Regions from separate parts of the Lysinibacillus sp. FSL P2-0066 genome, predicted to be linked through region 1. Evidence: riboswitches for the same ligand, from Rfam matches in the RefSeq annotation. Region 1 holds a riboswitch; each other region holds the start of a gene.

Region 1 (5,018 bases):
TCTATATCGTGCGCGATTTTATTCAGCAGGAGGGCCAAAAATAAAACGGAAAAGAGGGTTGCTGGAATTATGACCAGTATGATGCTTTTCGTTCTATTAAGCTTACATTTTTATAATGGATATAAAGAAGAGGAGCTGTTAAATAAACCTTATCAAAATTATCAATATAACGGGCTAACTGTCCAATATAAAGGTGTGAGTATAGAAAAAGTGGAGAATTATGCGAATGTTTATAAAGACATTACTCAAATAATGGAGAGCTTCGGTGTCCACAACATTCCGTATCACACGCTGAAAATAACGAGAGTTTTTAGCCTTCCAGATAACAATAGTTTAGAAAATATTATTAGTAGCTCTGGCGACATCATTGAAATACGCCCGTATTCTAATAAATTTTTTGAATTTAACTATGGCTATAATATTACGGAAGACATGATAAATACATTAATGGGCGAACAGTGGGAAACCAAGGAACAAACTAATTGCTATGAGGTTTTAAAAAGAACGATCGAGCAAAAGGTTATATACACCAACAAAAGCATGCTCTTTAGTGAGGCGAAAAAGAAGTCAGTAGAAAACTTGCTCATTAGTAATGAAAAAGATCCGTATATGGAAAAGTTTCTACATATATTACAGGAAGAGCCGAAAAATGCTTATCTGTATATCAAAAGGTTATAAGAAAACCTTAACTAAATCAGGGAGATAGAGTATTATTTCATGAAAATATTAGGTGAGGTATTTAAGTATACAAAGCCATACAAAGCAAAATTATTTCAAGTAAATATTTTGATGGGTATTTCAATGATTTTAAGTATAGTACACCCCCTTTTATTTGGTAAATTTATTGATTCTATAACAGTAAAAGATCTCAATTCAGCATTCCTCATTATAGTGTTTATGGCTTTTTTGTTTCTGTTTAATTTATTTTTTAAAGTAATCCAAAAATATTATTTAACGAAATTTGCCTGCTATCTACAAATGGATATTAAATTAAAGATAATAAAAAGAATTATGGCTATGGACATGGATGAGTATCAATTAAAAGCAAAAGGTGAACTGATGAATAAAATAGAAAATGATACAAAGGCATTTTCTGAAGTAGTATCAGAGTTTTTAAATATTGTTGTAGACTTTATCAGTATAATAATTGTGTTAATAATATTGATCAATCTAAATTTTATTTTAGCTAGTATTTTATTCATAGCTTGTCCTTTAGCACTTATCATTTTTAAATATTATGGAAAAAAAATAAGGATGATGGATACTGCCATCAAAAAAGATTTAGATTCTTATTTAACCTATCTGGGAGAATTACTGTCATCATTTAAATTATTTAAGATATTTAATAATGAGATAAACGCCATAGATAACTATCAAAAGAAAATTACCTTATTATACAAAAATACTCTTGATAAAATGCGTTTAAGCATAAAATCAGGATCAATAATAGAATTAATAAACTTTACAAGTTATTTGATTATCCTTATTATAGGTGCCTACTTTATTTATAAAGGAAGCCTCACGTTAGGAGTATTAATAGCATTCACAACCTATGCCAATAACTTTAGTCAGTCATTTTTAAGATTTTCCCAACTAAATTCATTTTTACAAGAAGCAATTGTGTCTGTAAATAGAGTGAAAAACTTAATGGAAGACAATAAATATCAGCTAAGGAAATTAGAAGTACCAGACTATGTAAATTCATCGCATCATTTTAATAAAGATAAAATAGTATTACGGAATGTAAGCTTTACCTATACTAATGCATTTTCTCCTGTTTTAGAAAATATAAATTTCCAAATACCTTTGAAGAAAATTGTATTGATTAAGGGAGAAAGCGGATCAGGTAAATCGACATTATTGAATATATTATCAGGTTTATACATTAATTATCAGGGTGAAATATTTCTATCCAATCAGAATATTAGATATATTCCTATTGATGTTTATAGAAAAAGGGTATGTTTGGTAACGCAAGAGCATTTTATAATGACAGGGACAATAAGGGAAAATTTGTTATTAGCAAAGCCGGATGCAACAGACGAAGAATTAATTCAAATTTGTAAAATGGTTAACATTTATTCATATATAGAAACGTTAGACTATAAATTTGAAACGCTTATAGGGCATAATGGGCTTGAATTATCTACTGGGCAACAGCAAAGACTTTCAATAGCAAGATCGCTTCTAAGAGATGCGGATATCTATTTGTTTGACGAGATTACTTCTGCGCTTGATAAAGACAACCAAATAAATATAGAATCATTACTTTTATATTTAAATAAAGAAAAACAAAAGACTGTTATATTGGTTACTCATCACCCTGTTTTAATAAATGAAGCAGATAAAATATTTGAAGTTGATAGGAATCAGGTGAACGAGAGGGATTCATTTGTTGTGACAGGTTCTTGATAAGCCTATATTGTTAGAATAGGTGGTGGTACTAAGTTAACACTCAAAAAATTTTTATCTATTGACACTAAAAAAGTTGTAAAGTAGATTTAACATAATTACATAAAAGCAATAGGTGCCCACTAGGGAGAATAGGGAATAAAGTGAAAAGCTTTAGCGGACCCGCCACTGTATAAGGAAGTTTCATAGTGTATGCCACTAGCGAATTGCTGGGAAGGTACTATGAGATGTTGAACTTGAGCCAGGAGACCTGCCTATTTGCTTTAGAAGATATAGATGATGGAAAAGTCTGTAGTTTATTTGTTATGACAATAAACTACAGACTTTTTATTTTGTCTTAATGAGAACGAGAGGAGAAATAATTATGCCATTATTACAAGACACGATTGAAAACATTCAAGGGGTTGATATGAAAGGTATGGAGCAAGCTAGAAAGCGGATTGATGCGCTTTGTAAGCCCCCAGGTAGCTTGGGTAAACTAGAATCACTTGCCGTACAGCTCTCTGGTGTAACAGGACAATTATATCCGACGGTTGACAAAAAGGTGATGATTGTTTGTGCTGCAGATCATGGTGTATGTGAGGAAGGTGTAACCACGAATCCGCAAGATGTTACAGTCTTTCAAACATTAAATTTTCCTAAGGGGGGGACAGGCGTTTGTGCGATTGCGGGCATTACCAATGCAAAGGTGGTCACAGTAGATGTTGGGGTAAAAGCAGATATTCCACTTGATGCTGGTGTCATTATTCATAAAATCAAATACGGTACAGATAACATGGCACAAGGTCCAGCTATGTCCAAACAAGAAGCCATTCAATCGATAGAAGTAGGAATCCGTGTGGCCACTGAGGAAATCATACAAGGTGCTGATGTACTAGGTACAGGGGAAATGGGTATTGGCAATACAACACCAAGTGCTGCGATATTAGCTGTTCTGACTGGATGTGACCCTATAGAAGTAACAGGGTTTGGGGCAGGAGTTGGCCAAGGAGGCATTGCCTATAAAGCGGCGATTATTGAAAAAGCAATTACCTTAAATAAGCCTAATCCAAAAGATGCTATTGATGTTCTGGCTAAGGTAGGAGGATTAGAGATAGGGGCGATGACAGGTATTATTCTTGGGGCTGCAGTTCATCGTAAACCAGTGGTTATTGATGGATTTATTTCGACTATAGCTGCCCTCATTGCTTATAAGCTCGAACCAAAAGTAATCGATTATATTATTCCTTCCCATGCTTCAGAGGAGCCAGGGGCAAAAATTGCCGCTGCATTACTAGGTATTGAACCGATGTTGCACATGAATATGCGTTTAGGCGAAGGTTCTGGAGCAGCCTTAGCCTTTCCTATTTTAGATGCAGCTTGTTCAATGATGAAAAACATGGTGACATTAGAAGAAGCAATGCAGTTGTTAAAAAGATAAGCTAAGTTAATGTCTTCTTCAATCATATAAGGAATGAAACTCATAAAAGATTATTATTAGCCAAAAAATAAAACAGCCAATGACTTAATTTTTGGTCATTGGCTGAATAGTATTTATGCACGATTTAACTTACGTAATGGCAAGCGCCACTTCATCGTATAGGAAAGAATACGTAACGCAGTAATTACCGCGAATAAAATATAAAGGAAAATGTCCCCTGTAAAAACCTCGAAGCCGATTAGTAGTCCAGCAAGAGCTGCCCAAACACCATAAACTTCATCACGGAGAACTAATGGTTTTCTTCTAGCTAATAAATCACGTACAATGCCACCACCTGAACCTGTTAACACAGCAGCTACAACCACAGCACTAACAGGCATATCCAGCTTGACAGCATAAAGTGCGCCTTGAATAGCGAACGCTGATAAGCCAATCGCATCTGTGAAGTTACCCCAACGATGCCAATGTTGAATCAGATGATGCGGAAAAATAAAAAATATCGTAATCGCAGCCAGCGCAATTTGAAACATCATATCCTGTCCCCATAGGGTTGTGACAGGTAGCCCGATGAGTAAATTTCGAATGGCTCCTCCACCAAAAGCAGTGACAATACCAAGTATATATACACCAAATAAATCGTATTCTTCTTCCATGGCAATAATTGCCCCAGAAATAGCAAAGGCAATTGTTCCTATGATACTAAAAACCTCCCAAGCCATCCCTTTCACCCCTTCTATCAATAAATAAACTTTTTTAAAGTTAAAAGACTATTTTACGTAACAGAATCTATGAATTTAATAGCCAAAATCGGTCATTAAATACGCTTCTCGAAATAAGTCCGCACATTAGCTTAGCGTAAAATGCTCTTAGAAACAATAGGCAAGTTTTACAGGTGCACATACAAATTGATAAAATGTGATTAAAATAAAGAAAACATTCGTCAAAAGCGTTCATATACCAGTAGTTGGTTAGGTAATTCTAGAGTGATTGAAGTCAATTTAGATAGTCAATAAATGTTACTGATTGAAATGCGAGACATTGTGAAATGGAGAAGAAAGAATGACGTTTACATCAAATTTATCAATACAAACGCTGTCGTTAGCGACAAAAATTGAGGAGCAAGTTCGGCCTTATCATGCCAAGGTAGAAGAAATGGCGTTTTATAATCAGCAGAAGGTGCTAGCAG
Region 2 (5,018 bases), 1.1 Mb from region 1:
TTCCGCATAAATATCATCTGTATACTTCATTTCATTTTGATATAAATCTAATAATAGCTCATAGCCCCATAAATGTAGCTCTTCTTGCTTTTCCTTTGAAAATTGCTTGAATAGATTTTGAGCAAAAAATCCAACTGCTACCCCATGGATAGATTCATCGCGCAAGATGAGTGAAATAATTTCTGCACTATTTCGTAGGAAGCCTTGTCCTCCTAAGTAGAGTGGATAGAAAAAGCCAGAATAAAACAGGAAAGATTCAAGCATAACGGATGAGAACATCGCTTTCCATAAGCTCTCTGGATTGCCTTCTTCAATACTATTATAAATGTCTGCTATTTTATTGGCCTTATACTGTAGAAATTCATTTTTCTTGACCCACTCAAATAGCTCGTCGATTTCTTCGTTTGTACAAAGCGTTGTGAAAATATAAGAATAGGACTTGGCATGTATCGCCTCGAATGCATCAAAAACGGTTAGGACAGCCTTTTCCTGTAAATCGTCTGTATAAGCGGCAACACGATTCATTCCGATATTTGTTTGTACAGTATCCAGTAAGGTTAATCCTGCAAATACTTTTTTATATGTGTCCTGATGCTCAAAGCTTTTCCATTGTTTAATATCTTTACTGACCGCAATTTCTTCTGGAAACCAAATTTGCTTCCATTGCTGGTCCCAAAATATTTGGGCAAGCTCACTTGTTGCCTTATTCCAATTGACTGCCTCATAAATTATATTTGACATGCTACACACTCCTCTAAGCTTTGTAATCGTTGACGAACATAGTAAACAGACTTAATGCCCTTGATCCACGCATAAATGTATACTTTAGCCAATTGTTCGGTTGTCCAATTGTCCGTTACATAAAGCGTCATGGAAATACCTTGGTCAACGTGCTTTTGAGAAGCTGCATATAAATCAATTAAATCATAAGGATTCACATCATACGCCTCCACATATAAATGACTATTGTCATTTGTTAAATGAGGCATTGGATAAATGGTTCTACTATCGGCGTAATCACGAACCTCTACGCGCTCTGTACATGGTGCGATTGAAGCCGTACAGCTACGAATATATGAAATACTACCAGTTGGGGCAATAGCCAAACGATAGGAATGGAATAGACCGTATTGCATTACATCCTGCTTTAACGTTTCCCACATCTTGTTCGTAATGATTGGTATATTGCCAAGCGCCTTCAATACAACAGGTGATAGTTCTTCGTCAATTTTATTGATATATTGGTCAAAATAGCTACCTGATGCATAATCACTGTCCTCAAATCGGTAGAAGGTTGCAGCTTTTTCTTTCGCCATTTCCATCGAAGATTTCAAAGAATAATAGTTCATCGCTTCCATAAAGTGATCCATGAAATCAATCGAATCTTTTGAGCCGTACAGGATGCCCTCCGTCACGAGATGCCCATGGAGGTTCATACAGCCAAGCCCTACAGAATGCATTAATTGGTTGGCTTTTGCAACAGACGGTACATTTTTAATATGTGTCATTTGCGATACATTTGTTAATAGGTGCATCGCTGTATCGACTAATGCGCCGAAATCCTTCACTTTACTTGCTGCATGGATATCGATGGAACCTAAGTTACACGATACATCTAATCCATAGTCGTTTGGTTGATCCTGGTCCGTAATGATACTTGTCTCTTGTACTTGTAAGATTTCTGTACATAAATTGGACATTTTGACACGTCCAATATTTTTTAAAGGATGTACCTTATTGACATTATCATCAAAGATTTCAAACGGATAGCCTGATTCAAATTGTGCTTTTTTCACCTCTGTGTAAAGCTTACGTGCATTTAAACGTTTAATTTTACGAATTTTAGGGTTATCAAGTAGCTCGTAGTACATGTCTGAAATGGAAATCTCAGACATCCGTTTGCCATATTCTTTAAAAATATCGTATGGGCTAAACAAAACAATATCCTTATCACGTTTCATCAGTTCGAAGAAAATACTTGGTATAATAATTCCTGTTGAAAGTGTAGCAAGACGAATTTTATCATCCGCATTTGGTTTTTTTGATGAAATGAAATTTTCTATGTCTGCATGGAAAATATTTAGATAGACAACACCTGAGCCATTTCGTTGCCCTAGCTGATTCGAATAACTGAAAGAATTTTCTAACAGTTTTGCTACTGGGATGACACCACTTGCACGATTTAATATCTCTTTAATTGGATCACCTAAAGGGCGTAAATCTGTTAGGTTGACCCCAACCCCACCACCAAGGCGTGATAGCTCTAAACAATAGCCAATATTTTCGGCAATACTATTCATGGAGTCATCCATTGATAATTTAAAGCAGCTAACTAATTCACCACGTGCTTTCTTGCCACTATTTAAAGCAGTTGGTGTTGCTGGCTGATAAGCTTCCATCATCGCTTCGACAGAGCGTTCTGCTAGAGCTGTATTTCCTTGAGCCAAATACAAAGCGATAATGACTATACGATCCTCATATTTTTCTAAGATCTCTTCCCCATCACGACTTTTCATAGCATAGCTATCATAAAATTTACTTGCGCTCATAAAGGATGGAAAGCGGAAATTATAATCATAGGCTTTTTTGTACAACTTCTTTATAAATTCCATCTCGTACATGTCGATAAATGCTTTCTCATAGTAGCCCTCATCAACTAAATAGCGGATTTTTTCCTCAATATCTATAAAATAACGCAAACGTACGTTAACATACTCTAAAAAGTAGCGGCGCGTAGCTTCGCGGTCCTTTTCTAACTCAAGTAACCCAGTTGTACTATAACGATTCAGTACGTCATTATTAAGCTTTAAATAGGTTTTCATCCCATTACCCTCGTTTCATAAAACGTTTGTATTGCTTCGTAATCCGTTTGATTACCTCGTAAATCTAATTTCCTTACTAGGGGTACATGATACGTAGCAGCGATTTTCTCACCAGCAGCGCCAAATACATGATGACCGAAGTTACTATTCCCACTGGCAACTACTCCTTTACAAAAATCCCTGTTTTTTTCTAAAAAACGTTGTACCTTTGCTGGAATGTCACCTAAACCATCTGTGTAGGTAATTAAAAGATATGGCTTGTTCAATCGCAATTCCTCGGAGAGCTCGATACATTCTGCCTTTAATTTGGATACCACATTGCGCACATTGCCAGTACGACTAGCGAATACGATCATAGGGCAATCAACTCAATTTGAGAAACAATTTCCTGAACATCTCCTATAAAAGTTCCATTCATCTCTAAAACAGGCACACTTAAAAAACCTGCATTAATAATCGTTTGCTTTGCTTGTTCATCGTGATCAATGTTAACAATTTCAGCTTCAAGTCCTGCACGTTGTAGTTCAGATTTTACCCATAGGCATTTTGGACAAATTGTTTTCGTATAAAGTTTCATAGAAATCCCTCTTTTCATAAAATAAAAAAGCCTATCTCCTCTAGAGAGATAGGCTAAATGGAAACGTTAACATACCAAAAATACTGACGTTCCCATCTCTTAATCCCCGAAGAAATGATAAATTTGTTTTATAAAGGCAGGTCTCCTGGCTTTGCTTCATTCTCTGATTCCCTTCCCATGCAAATGCACAGTGGTTGCAATCATCGTCAGCTTCACAGTTGCGGGGACAGCGTCGGAATTGTACCGAACTTCCCTTTTAAACTACATATAGTAGTACCTTTGTAAAACGAACACAATATATAGTTGTTGTTCAATAGTTTTAAGTGTACCATCCTTCAAATGAAAAGTAAATCAAGATTCTAAACTTCTTTATTTTTGGATTATTCAGTATTTTTAATTATGTAGTACGAAATAGATTATCAATAATTACTACTTCCTAATTAAATTATTTATTTTAAATGATGTATGAAATTCTCTATTAAAATCGATCTACAGCAAATCTAATTAATTGTAGAATGACTATGATAATCTAGTTGAATAGCTAACATAGAACAGTCTAGATTCTGAAGAAAAATAGACTGATTGACACTACGAATATATTATTTCCTTTCAATAAACAGGGCCAATTCCTTATAAAATTCCGGCGTTGCAGCAGAATTTGTATGAAATTGAGGATTATATTTGGATATAAGTTTATATAATTTAGTAGCAGTTAAAAGATTTTGTTCTCTATCGTAAGCCCTAAAGCTATTATAGACCTCTTTCACTTTCCCATTTGCTAAATGAGAAAAGTAATGTTGCACTTCTTCATCCTCTAAGTAATCTAGTTGCCATTTGTAACATATTAAATTTGTGAGGAAAAACATTTCTAATGCTGGCATTTCACCAAATTTCAATAGCAATGTCATCCCATAATCAAAGGCATTTTCTAACCATTTCACTCCATGCCGTTCCCTGTAAAAACGAATTAATCTTTGTAAACCATGTCCTTGTTCTTTCACAAGGTAAGAATGAATATTCCTATTCCCAGCATTTCTTTCCCATTCATCAAGAGAAAATTTATATTTTCTTATCAGTTTCATCCAAAGCTTTTGAAGTTTCTCTTCAGATATAGCGTGTGTTTGTTTATTCCATCTTAAAAGCATTTCTAAATATTCTAATACAAAGCATCTCTCTATCTCAAAATGATCCAAATTTCTAAATAGAGTGTCTTGATCAATATCAATACTATCCTCTACAATTTTATCATCTATCAGCATTATACTGTACCGACTAATTCGCGTTTTATATTTAAATAGGCATAATTAATACTTTTGTAATCTTCAGGATTTTTTTGTATTAATTTTTTGATATAAGTTTGTAGGGAAATACTGTGCTCACTAGAAAGGTTGTTCATGATTTGTTGCTTTACTTGATTTTCATAAAATAATATTGAATGTGATGTCATCTAGTTCACTCCTATCGTTCATAAAAAAAGCATCTTCCTTCTAAAGGTTAGATGCTAGCTATGACATAAATACTACATAGTTCTTCAACCAATATAAAATAAGTCGTCTATACTGAATAGAGACCCTCTTCTTGGTTGTCGCACTATGAGTATGATGAAGGAAATTCGTCAC
Region 3 (5,018 bases), 1.1 Mb from region 1:
ACGTCCAAAATCGTCTAGATAGTTAAACAAATAAATTAACAAATTCATGGACGGCATGATTCTCAAGTAGCTCTTGATCAACACAAACCTCATTAATTTTACGTAATTGTTTTTGTGAATAATGAGTACCTATGTTTTGCTGGAATTTATTAATGATTTGAGGGTATGCTTCCTCACGACGGAAACGGTGTCCTAATGGATATTCACACTCAATAAGCTCAGACGATGTACCATCGTTGTAATAAATTTGAACAGCATTGGCAATCGAACGTTTTTCAGGATCTAGGTAATCGATTGTATATTGAGCGTTTTCCACAACCACCATTTTATTTCTTAAATCATCGATGCGTGGATCTGCTGCCACATCATCTTCATAGTGATCTGCAATAATATCACCAAAGATTAGACCAATAGCTGTAATATATTGAAGACAGTGATCGCGATCAGCTGGATTAAGAAGAGGCCCTTCTTTATCGATAATTCGTATTGCTGATTCATGTGTCGTAATTTGAATGCGGTCAATGTCCTGTAAACGATTTTTCACTTCATGGTGTAAATGAACGGCACATTCTGCAGCTGTTTGTGCATGGAATTCAGCTGGATAAGAAACCTTGAATAGTACATTTTCCATCACATAAGATGTAAGTGGTCTAGCAAGCTTTAATTCTTGTTTATTAAAGAGAACGTCTTGGAATCCCCAGCCTGGTGCAGATAAGGCCGTTGCGTAGCCCATTTCGCCTTTCACAGCCATCATCGCTAATTGCACTGCTCGACTTGTTGCATCCCCAGCAGCCCATGATTTTCTAGAACCTGTATTCGGTGCATGACGATATGTTCGCAGACTTGAATTATCAATCCAGGCATTGGACAATGCATTGACAATTTCCTGATGCGTGCCTCCTAATGCCTTTGTCACAACAGCTGTTGTTGCAATTTTGACAAACAAAACGTGATCTAGCCCAACACGATTTAAGCTATTTTCTAGTGCTAAAATACCTTGTATTTCATGGGCTTGAATCATCATTTCTAAAACATCTTTCACTTTAAGAGGCTCCTTACCCTCTGCCACACGCACGCGACTTAAATAATCTGCCACAGCTAATATGCCACCTAAATTATCAGAAGGATGCCCCCATTCAGCTGCGAGCCAAGTATCGTTGTAATCTAACCAACGAATCATACAACCGATATTAAACGCGCCTTTAACTGGATCAAGAACATAAGATGTTCCTGGAACACGTGTACCATTAGGAACGACTGTGCCTGGTACTACTGGGCCAAGAAGCTTCGTGCATTCAGGATATTGTAAGGCCAAAATGCCACAGCCTAAAGTATCCAATAGAACATAGCGTGCCGTTTCGTATGCCTCTTCACTTGTAATCTTTGTATTTAGTACATAATCCGCAATATCTGTAAGTAATTGATCTGTCTTCGTTATGTCATTTGTTTTAATCATCTATATCTTCCTTTCAAGGCTTGAGTTTGATATACTAGTATGCTGATAGGCATTGGTCAGAATGCCCATCAGCTTTATGGCGAGTTGTTAAAACTTGATTATACCGACAATTCTTCAAGGTTATGACGCTCGCCAATATAATTGACACGAGGTCTAAATAATCGATTATTGTCATGCTGCTCAATCACATGGGCACATAAGCCAGTTGTTCGTGAGCCAAAGAAGATTGGCGTATAGATTTCAATTGGTAAACCAAGCATGTAGTACACGGGTGCTGCATAATAATCTAAATTTGGATACAACCCTTTCTCCTGTGCCATCACTTTTTCACCAGCTTCACACATGTGATATAAGCGATCATCCCCTTGCTCCAAACATAATTTATGCAAGGCTTCTTTCATAATTTGTGCTCTTGGGTCCATCTTTTTCATATAGACACGGTGGCCAAAGCCCATAATCTTTTCTTTATTTTGTAGCTTGTTTTTCAACAATGCTTCAAAGCCTTCTACTGTTTTTGCTTCAAGAAGCATGTACATGACTGCCTCGTTAGCCCCTCCATGTAAATTCCCTTTCAATGATGCGACAGCTCCCGTTAAAGCGCCATACAAATCAGATTGTGTAGAAGCAATGACACGAGCCGCAAACGTCGAATTTGGCATCTCATGCTCACTATATAAAACGAGTGACTGATCAAAAATTTCTTCTTCTAACGCAGTTGGCTTTCTACCCGTAATCATGTAATAAAAATTGGCACTATAGGAAAGTTGACTATCCGGCTCGACAACATCTTGTCCATTTAATACACGATAGCTATTTGCTACGATGTTGGGCATACCACCTAAAAGTCTATATGCTCGCGATAAATTCCTTTCAGTCGAACGATCATTGATGTGCTGATCAAAGCCTGCTAAAACAGAAATTCCTGTTCTCAGCCCATCCATCGCGTGTGTTTCATTAGGTAATAGCTTGAAAATTTGAAATATCTCTTGTGGTACCTGATAATGAGCTTTCAATTTATCCTGTAAGTCAGCCTGTTGCTCGGTAGTTGGTATTTCTCCATGCAGCAATAAGTAAACAATATCTAAATACGAATATCGCTGTGATAATTCAATCAAGTCATAGCCTCGAATAACTATTTGACTTCCTACAGTGTCTAAAAAAGATAGCTTTGTTTCAGCAGCAATGATCCCATCAAGACCTGGTGAATAATTTAACTCCATTTAATGACAGCCCCTTTGTTTAATTATTCTTGTAAGCGTTACCATTCAAACACGACAGAACAACAAAAAAACAACTTCTATCCCTTTTTAGAAGTTGTTAATCTACAAAAGCATGACAGACCAAAAAAACAGTGAATTTAACATGAATTCACAATCATGCAGTAGCTAACACCTCCCTATCCTCGTAGGTTAATTGATGCTTCTTTCGTGGCAGGTCTCCTGACTTATGATCAACGCTCCCATAACACCTTCCCATTTTGATAAACAAAACAGTGGCTTTGTTATCGAGCTCCTAAATACAGTTGCGGGACAGTGTTGGACTCTCACCAACTTCCCTTTTAATCAAATAGAATCCACTCCTATTTGAACCACCAAAATTTAGCATATTCAATTTGTCTTTTTACCTTAACATAGAGTTTTCAAAACAATCAATATAGGTAAAATTCAGAAAAGACTGATTATAAAAAGCTATTTTTCATCTTTAATGAACTATTCTACGTTTTTTAGCAATATTTCGCACAAAAAAGATTATACATTTATCACAATCTATCCATTTTCAAGCATTACAAAGAAAAAAGAGGTTTTTACAAGAAGAAAGGCGAATAGTTTTTTATGATGGATGGATAGGAGAGGCCAATATGGGGTATATTTCAGAATTAAGGAAACACATCGGTGGTAGACCTATTATTAGTGTTGGGGCGACCATTCTTGTGATTAACGATGACATGAAAATTCTCTTTCAACATCGATCAGATACGTTGGATTGGGGATTACCTGGCGGTGCATTGGAGCTAAACGAAACGTTAGAAGAGGCTGCTGCTCTCGTGAGCTTCATGAAGAAACAGGACTTGTGGCTAATGAATTTGACTTGATTGGTGTTTTTTCAGGGCCAGATTATTATTTTCAATATCCAAATGGGGATGAAGTCTATACAGTTATTCATCTTTATGTTGCAAAAAATGTAAGGGGTACTTTGGAGATGAAGGATGATGAGAGCTTAAAACTTACATATTTCAGTAAAAATGAGCTACCAGACCACCTTGAGAAGAGAACGAAACTGCTATTAAGCAATTTAGAAGATAAATTGTGGGATTTAGGTAGTTCATTTGCAAATTACGCTCTTTAAAATAATAAAGAGCATGCTTTTTAATAGAACATGCTCTAATCATTCTTTTTTGGATATTATAGTCTAACCTTAACCTCAGTCCCGTCCTGAGCTTTGACATCGACTAGCACGAGTCCTTTATAATTTTTTAGTTCCTTGATAATCGGCTTGAGCATTTCTTTGTCGATGAGCGGAAAGGTAAAGTCTATTTTCTTTCGTTCGAAGTATGCCTTTGTCCACTTATTGGCTTGTTGCTGAATCCATTTAGAAGTTAAAATGGAGAGGACAATGGTTACCACAGTATAGGGAACTGGGACGGTAAAGCGAACGTCTTTTGCTTTCACTTTTACATGCATCATTCGTCGCCTCTACTCAATGAAGACTGCAACGGTATCCCCGTTTGCTGATTTTATATCTACAATTTGTCCATCTAATTCATTTTCAATCGCTTCAAGAAGAAGATTGATATCGATATCTTTCACGTATTTTTCTGATTGTGGAATACTCGCAGCGATGCTGTGTCCTGCCATCAGTACGGCTTTGACAAGTTTAATCGGCAAATTTACCGTGACATTATCATTTTCGGTGGATACTACACGGACCTTTAACGTTTTATCTAAATACTTTGTTTTTTCCACAAATTTATTCTCTGATTCTTCTTTCTGTTGTAGCACTTGAATCAGTTCTGATCCTTTATCCGCATCAATTTTTCCCTCTTGAATCATGGTTAATACTTTTGTAATTTCCTCTTTCATGGTTCGTTCCTCCCTATTCGTCTTTTAAAAGCTTGATGGCTTCATCTGTTGTGATTTCGCCATTTTCTAGCATACTTACAATTTTTTTCTCGTCTACTGCATTTTTCTTCTTTTCAGCATAGCCAAGGGATGAAATAATATCGTTTAGCTTGCCTCGAACTGTTGGATATGAAACTCCCAGTTCCTTTTCAACCTCTTTAATATTCCCTCGACAGGTTAAAAATACTTCCACAAAATGAAGCTGATCCTTTGATAAGGATGCTAGCTTAGACAATTCAAACTCATTTTCAATGGTCGTGTGACAATGAGAACACTGTAACTTGGTAATTTTCAATGTTTTACTGCAAACAGGGCAATTTGTGATTACTTGATAAGCCATAGTGAACTCCTTCCTTTAAGTTAAATTGATTATATAACAAAGAATTTAAAGAAGTAAATAATAAAAATTAACTTTTTAAATTAAAATATAAATAAAGTTAATC

What was found. Region 1 has a riboswitch for cobalamin ahead of cobT (nicotinate-nucleotide--dimethylbenzimidazole phosphoribosyltransferase). Riboswitches for the same ligand answer to the same signal wherever they lie in the genome.
Region 2: linked by a shared signal. The riboswitch ahead of MKZ14_RS11280 (glutaredoxin) and the one ahead of cobT (nicotinate-nucleotide--dimethylbenzimidazole phosphoribosyltransferase) in region 1 are both predicted to bind cobalamin.
Region 3: linked by a shared signal. The riboswitch ahead of mmgD (citrate synthase) and the one ahead of cobT (nicotinate-nucleotide--dimethylbenzimidazole phosphoribosyltransferase) in region 1 are both predicted to bind cobalamin.

What each region holds. Positions count from the first base shown of each region.
Region 1 covers NZ_CP150202.1:1,198,105-1,203,122, forward strand. The annotation lists gene MKZ14_RS05665 (hypothetical protein) at 1-678, shown strand, start outside; gene MKZ14_RS05670 (ABC transporter ATP-binding protein) at 718-2,412, shown strand; cobalamin riboswitch at 2,509-2,685, shown strand; gene cobT (nicotinate-nucleotide--dimethylbenzimidazole phosphoribosyltransferase) at 2,777-3,832, shown strand; gene MKZ14_RS05680 (trimeric intracellular cation channel family protein) at 3,946-4,551, opposite strand; gene MKZ14_RS05685 (methionine gamma-lyase family protein) at 4,892-5,018, shown strand, end outside.
Region 2 covers NZ_CP150202.1:2,279,367-2,284,384, reverse strand. The annotation lists gene nrdF (class 1b ribonucleoside-diphosphate reductase subunit beta) at 1-741, opposite strand, end outside; gene nrdE (class 1b ribonucleoside-diphosphate reductase subunit alpha) at 729-2,822, opposite strand; gene nrdI (class Ib ribonucleoside-diphosphate reductase assembly flavoprotein NrdI) at 2,819-3,178, opposite strand; gene MKZ14_RS11280 (glutaredoxin) at 3,175-3,399, opposite strand; cobalamin riboswitch at 3,517-3,695, opposite strand; gene MKZ14_RS11275 (hypothetical protein) at 3,999-4,658, opposite strand; gene MKZ14_RS11270 (hypothetical protein) at 4,658-4,846, opposite strand.
Region 3 covers NZ_CP150202.1:2,269,456-2,274,473, reverse strand. The annotation lists gene prpD (2-methylcitrate dehydratase) at 23-1,456, opposite strand; gene mmgD (citrate synthase) at 1,555-2,676, opposite strand; cobalamin riboswitch at 2,868-3,064, opposite strand; partial or broken gene MKZ14_RS11235 (NUDIX hydrolase) at 3,315-3,802, shown strand; gene MKZ14_RS11230 (hypothetical protein) at 3,859-4,140, opposite strand; gene MKZ14_RS11225 (hypothetical protein) at 4,150-4,536, opposite strand; gene MKZ14_RS11220 (DUF2089 domain-containing protein) at 4,550-4,915, opposite strand.